2 regions of the Rhizobium sp. T1470 genome follow, and region 2 is predicted to be linked to the other one. Evidence: predicted binding sites of a transcription regulator. Region 2 holds the regulator's gene; the other holds the start of a gene.
The links. The regulator PhoB, encoded in region 2, activates phosphate uptake and scavenging genes when phosphate is short. The targets are predictions, from matches to a motif close to TGTCATNNANCTGTCAT.
Positions count from the first base shown of each region.

Region 1: the regulator PhoB is predicted to act here: its motif matches at 1,363-1,379, upstream of WGT02_RS12720 (UDP-2,3-diacylglucosamine diphosphatase).

Region 1 covers NZ_CP148091.1:2,516,381-2,519,588, forward strand. Annotated here, with positions in the region: gene WGT02_RS12715 (MFS transporter) at 1-330, opposite strand, end outside; gene WGT02_RS12720 (UDP-2,3-diacylglucosamine diphosphatase) at 491-1,297, opposite strand; gene WGT02_RS12725 (NADP-dependent malic enzyme) at 1,543-3,208, shown strand, end outside.
Region 2 covers NZ_CP148091.1:826,705-829,912, reverse strand. Annotated here, with positions in the region: gene WGT02_RS04155 (aspartate aminotransferase family protein) at 1-181, opposite strand, end outside; gene WGT02_RS04150 (GcrA family cell cycle regulator) at 609-1,142, shown strand; gene phoB (phosphate regulon transcriptional regulator PhoB) at 1,235-1,918, opposite strand; gene phoU (phosphate signaling complex protein PhoU) at 1,955-2,668, opposite strand; gene pstB (phosphate ABC transporter ATP-binding protein PstB) at 2,712-3,208, opposite strand, start outside.

The sequences.
Region 1 (3,208 bases), 1.7 Mb from region 2:
GATCAGCACCGGCCAGAATGTATTGGTCCAGTAGAGCGCGATCGCCGTTAGCAGCGATAGGCAGCCAGAAAACAGCAACACATCCGCCCGTTCCTTCATCCGGTCGGCATACATCGCGACAATAGGGGCGACGAGGACTCGCACGACCATCGGCACGGCGAGAATGACGCCGATCTCATGGTCGTTGAACTGGTGCAGCGCAAGCCACATCGGGAAGAACGGTAAGGCCACGCCATTGACGAGTAAAGGCGCACAGTACGACAAGGCACTGAGCAGCCGAAAGCGCGGCGGTGCCTCCTCACTTGCCGGAGGATTTTGAGCGGGAATCATCGGTGGACCTGCAGGAAACTGAACGTTGCCTAACACATCAACCTAAAGGCGACTATGGCAAGAAATTGCCCATCTGAAACGTTTCAAAAAATAAATAGGGCCTGTCGCAAAGACACAACGGGCTAAATTGATGCATAGAATTGGGGAGCGAAGGCCGCGCTTAAGCGGCCTGCTGCGCGACTTCCTTTTCACGATGGCCGATCGCCATCGGCATCGGCTGTATGCCACTCGTTGCACGCCACTCGATCAATTCAAACGTGCCGTCCTGATGCTCGGCAATCGCCGTGCAGCTTTCGACCCAGTCGCCGGTATTGATGTAACGGATGCCGTCCATGTCCTCCATCACCGCGTGGTGGATATGGCCACAGATCACGCCGTCGGCACCGTGCTTGCGGGCTTCTTCAGCGACGACACGCTGGAACTCGCCGATGAAGTTGACTGCGTGTTTGACCTGCAGCTTGGCCCATGCCGAAAACGACCAATAGGGCATGCCCATTCGGCGGCGGATGGCTGCTAGGCCGATATTGATCATGATCGCCATGTCGTAGGCCCAGTCGCCGAGATAGGCGAGCAGGCGCGCGTTGCGCACGACGACGTCGAACTCGTCGCCATGCAGCACGAGGTATTTCTTGCCGTCGGCCGCTTCGTGCATCATCCGTTCAGCGACCTCGATGCCGCCGAAATGGGTGCCCGGAAAGTCGCGAAGGAATTCGTCGTGATTGCCCGGGATATAGATGACCCGCGTGCCCTTGCGCGCCTTGCGCAGCAGCTTCTGGACAACGTCGTTGCAATCCTGCGGCCAGTACCAGCTACGCTTCAGCCGCCAGCCGTCGATGATATCGCCGACAAGAAAGATGGTATCCGCCTCGTGATGCTTGAGAAAGTCGAGCAGGAAGTCAACTTTCGCGGCCTTGGAGCCGAGATGCACATCGGAAATGAAAAGCGTACGGAAGTGCCGCGTATCCATATTGTCCCTCACAAGCATCCTGCTCGTGTCCCATCGTTCACCTCCCCCTCCAAAACCAGAGTCGTGTTTCAGGAAGATGACATGCTGCTGTCCCGGTGGATTTTCCCGGTTTCGGTGGACCTGCGCTGACGTCACGGCAGATTTGCGTTGTTTTCGCATTTCGAACGGAAATTCCGACTGTTCCGCCATGCCGTTTGATGTATTGAAAACACTCCAAGACAGCATGCGGCAGCTCGGAGGCGACGATGGATCATCAGGAAAAGTCCAAGACGGAAAAGAATTTGGCAGGTGGAAGCCTCGACGAGCAGGCGCTCTACTTTCACCGCTATCCCCGTCCGGGCAAGATCGAAATCCAGGCAATCAAACCGCTCGGCAACCAGCGCGACTTGGCGCTCGCCTATTCCCCGGGTGTTGCAGCACCATGCCTGGCGATCCGCGATAATCCCGAAACGGCCGCCGACTACACCTCGCGCGCCAATCTGGTTGCAGTCATTTCCAACGGCACGGCCGTTCTCGGCCTCGGCAATATCGGTCCGCTTGCCTCAAAGCCAGTCATGGAAGGCAAGGCCGTCCTTTTCAAGAAATTCGCAAACATCGACGTCTTCGACATCGAAGTCGAGGCACCGAGTGTCGATCAGATGGTCTCCACCGTCGCCTCGCTCGAGCCGACCTTCGGCGGCATCAATCTCGAGGATATCAAGGCGCCGGAATGTTTCGAGATCGAGCGTCGGCTCCGCGAGACCATGAAGATCCCGGTTTTCCACGATGACCAGCATGGTACCGCCATCATCGTCGCTGCCGCGATCCTCAATGGCCTGGAACTGGCGAACAAGAAGATTGACGAGGTCAAAATCGTTGCCTCAGGCGCCGGCGCGGCAGCCCTTGCTTGCCTCAACCTCCTCGTCACGCTGGGTGCCAAGCGGGAAAATATCTGGGTCCATGACATCGAAGGCCTCGTCTACGAAGGCCGCGCCGAATTGATGGACAAGTGGAAAAGCGTCTATGCCCAGAAGAGCGACACGCGCACGCTCGCCGAAAACATCGGCGGCGCCGACGTCTTTCTTGGCCTTTCCGCCGCCGGCGTGCTGAATCCGGAACTGCTCGCGCAGATGGCCGAGAACCCGCTGATCATGGCGCTTGCCAACCCGACGCCGGAGATCATGCCCGATCTCGCCCGCGCTGCCCGCCCCGATGCGATGATCTGCACCGGTCGTTCCGACTTCCCGAACCAGGTGAACAACGTTCTCTGCTTCCCCTACATTTTCCGCGGGGCGCTGGATTGCGGCGCAGTGACGATCAACGAAGAAATGAAGATGGCCGCCGTGCGCGCCATTGCCGCCCTTGCACGCGAGGAACCATCTGATGTCGCAGCCCGCGCTTATTCCGGCGAGACACCGGTCTTCGGTCCAAACTATCTGATCCCCTCGCCCTTCGATCCGCGCCTGATCCTGCGCATTGCCCCGGCAGTCGCGAGAGCCGCTGCCGAGAGCGGTGTCGCGTTGCGTCCGATCATCGATTTTGACGCCTATCTCGATCAGCTCAATCGCTTCGTCTTCCGTTCCGGCTTCATCATGAAACCGATCTTTGCGGCGGCCAAGAACGCCGAGCGCAAGCGGGTTATCTTCTCCGAAGGCGAGGATGAGCGCGTCCTGCGCGCAGCACAGGTCCTGCTCGAAGAAGGCATTGCCGAGCCGATTCTGATCGGCCGCCCATCGGTCATCGAAACCCGCCTGCAGCGTTACGGTCTGCGCATCCGCCCGCTTGCAGATTTCGACGTGATCAATCCGGAAGACGATCCGCGCTTCCGCGAATACGTGGATCTTTACTTCTCACTGGTCGGACGGCGTGGCGTCATTCCGGAAGCGGCCCGCACGATCGTGCGCACAAACACGACGGTCATTGGCGCTTTGG
Region 2 (3,208 bases):
CGGCCTGCTCCTTCAGCGCACCCACCACATGCGGATGGCTGTGGCCGACGGAGGTAACGGCAACGCCTGCGCCGAAGTCAAGATATCGCTCGCCCGTTTCGGTGATCAGCCACACGCCTTCCCCTCGCTCGAACCGCAGCGGGGCACGAGAGTAGGTGTCGTAAAGCGCGGCTTCAGCCATGGCGCGATCTCCTGTCAATAACCATCAGCAGCCGGACGCCGGCTAAGGAATGCAGGTCCGGAAATTAAAAATGCCGCCTTTCGGCGGCGAGCAGCACTATTTACTTTTCGCACTGCAATGTCAACAAAACTGAGGTTTTGATGCATGCGTCAAGCGGCGATCGGGAGGCTCCGGATCTATCAACAATTAATGTTGCAGAAATGACTCTCGCGCCCAGCAAGTTGGGGAAAACCTGAGAATCGATTCGCCGAGATTCAACCGACTCTTGTCACGGAGTCAGCCTCACACTAGGTTAAAACTCAATTACTAGACTGCATGCGGCGGAACTAGTCACCAAAATCGAGCAAGCGTTTCTTGCTTCGGATACGTCCGGGGCAACGGTGAGGGATTCTGCCTACACCAACGCTAATAAGGCGGAGACAGGGGCATGAACTGGACAGACGAGCGCGTTGAAAAACTGAAGAAGCTTTGGTCAGAGGGCCTGAGCGCCAGCCAGATCGCAGCGCAACTTGGCGGTGTAAGCCGTAACGCCGTCATTGGCAAAGTTCACCGTTTGAGTTTGCCCGGTCGTGCCAAGGCCGGCGGCTCGACGACCACCGTCAGAACGCCCAAGCGCACCACATCGGCGCCGCGCGCACCGAACTACGCATCGCGGATCACCACGCGTACCGTCACCCGCCAGCAGGGTGCAACGATGCTCAAGGAAGAGATCGAGATCGACACGGTCGAGGAAGTCCGCTTCCGCCCGGCCGCAAATGTGGTCGTCCCGATTTCGCGTCGCCTCGGCCTGACGGAACTGACCGAGCGCACCTGCAAGTGGCCGGTCGGCGATCCGCTGAAGGACGACTTCCACTTCTGCGGCTGCGAGTCCCCGGATTCCTCCCCGTATTGCACGTACCATCAGCGCATGGCCTACCAGCCGGTCAATGAGCGCCGCAAGGCCGCTAACCGGGTCGCCTGATGCGCAAGCCGGATAAGGAATAAAGAAAACGGGCCCGCGCGGGCCCGTTTTTTTGTTTCCGAGATGAAAGCCGCTCGGTCCCCATCGAAGCCTTATGCTTCCATGGAATATCCGGCGCCGCGCACGGTGCGGATGACATCCTGCATGTTGGAGAAGTTCAGCGCCTTGCGCAGGCGACCGACATGGACGTCGACGGTGCGTTCGTCCACATAGATATCGTGACCCCAGACGCCGTCGAGGAGCTGTGAACGCGAGAAGACGCGTCCGGGGGACGCCATCAGGAACTCGAGGAGCCGGAACTCGGTTGGGCCGAGGCGGACTTCACGGCTCTTGCGATGAACGCGATGCGTCTCGCGGTCGAGCTCGATGTCGCCGCACTTCAGCAGCGTGGAGAGCACCTCCGGCTTGGCGCGACGAAGCATTGCCTTGACGCGCGCGACAAGCTCCGGCGTCGAAAACGGCTTGACGACGTAGTCGTCGGCGCCGGTGGAGAGACCGCGAACGCGTTCGCTTTCCTCGCCGCGAGCCGTCAGCATGATGATGGGAAGGCGCTCGGTTTCCGGTCGCATACGCAGACGCCGGCAGAGCTCGATGCCGGACACACCCGGCAGCATCCAATCCAGGATCAAAAGGTCTGGCGTGCGTTCCTGCAGCCGGATCTCGGCCTCGTCGCCGCGCAGGATGGTATCGACCTCAAAACCTTCAGCTTCAAGGTTATAGCGAAGAAGCACGCTCAGTGCTTCTTCGTCTTCAACGACAGCTACTTTAGGGATCATTCGTTTCGGTCTCCTGGGGGCGCGGTCGCAGAACGACTATTCCGTGACGGCGCCGACGGTGTTGGCGGTATCGTCCTTCGGACGTTCGCCTTCCGGCTGAGCACCGGTGGCCATGTAATAGATGGTCTCGGCAATGTTGGTGGCGTGGTCGCCGATGCGCTCGATGTTCTTGGCGCAGAACAGAAGATGCGTGCAGCTGGTGATGTTGCGCGGATCTTCCATCATGTAGGTGAGCATCTCGCGGAACAGCGAGGTGTACATCGCGTCGATTTCCTCGTCGCGCTCGCGGATCGACTTTGCCTTGTCGGCAGCACGGCTGGTATAGACGTCGAGGACTTCCTTGAGCTGGACGAGCGCCAGTTCGGAAAGGTGCTCGAGGCCGCGGGCGAGCTTGCGCGGCACGCCGGCACTCTGGACAGCAATGACGCGCTTGGCGGTGTTCTTGCCGAGATCGCCGACGCGCTCAAGATCGGCCGCGATGCGGATCGAACCCATGATCTCGCGGAGGTCGGCCGCCATCGGCTGGCGACGGGCGATCGTAACGATTGCCTTGTCACCGATCTCGCGTTCAGCGTGGTCGAGGATCACGTCGTCAGAAATGACCTTCTGGGCCAGGGCAGTATCGCCGTTTACAAGAGCGCGAACGGCATCCGAGACCATCTGCTCGGCCAGGCCGCCCATTTCCGAGATACGGCGGGACAGGAACTTCAAATCATCGTCGTAGGCAGAAAAGATATGTGTCGATGCCATAGGGATCATCCTTGAATATCGTGAGTGTTACCGACGCCGGCGATCAACCGAAGCGCCCCATGATGTAGTCCTGGGTGCGCGGATCGTCCGGGTTGGTGAACATCTTGTCGGTATCGTTCTCCTCGACGAGGTTGCCGAGGTGGAACATGGCGGTGCGCTGCGAAACACGGGCAGCCTGCTGCATCGAGTGCGTCACGATGACGATCGTGTAGTTCTCGCGAAGCTCGTGGATCAGCTCCTCGACCTTTGCCGTCGCAATCGGATCGAGCGCAGAGCACGGCTCGTCCATCAGGATCACTTCAGGGCTCACGGCAACGGCGCGGGCGATGCAGAGGCGCTGCTGCTGGCCACCGGAAAGGCCGGTGCCGGCTTCATGAACACGATCCTTCACTTCGTTCCACAGGCCGGCGCGCTGCAGGCTGAGTTCGACGATCTGATCCATGTCGGCCTTCGACTTGGCGAGACCGTGGATGCGCGGGCCGTAGGCGACGTTTTCGTAGATCGTCTTCGGGAACGGGTTCGGCTTCTGGAACACCATGC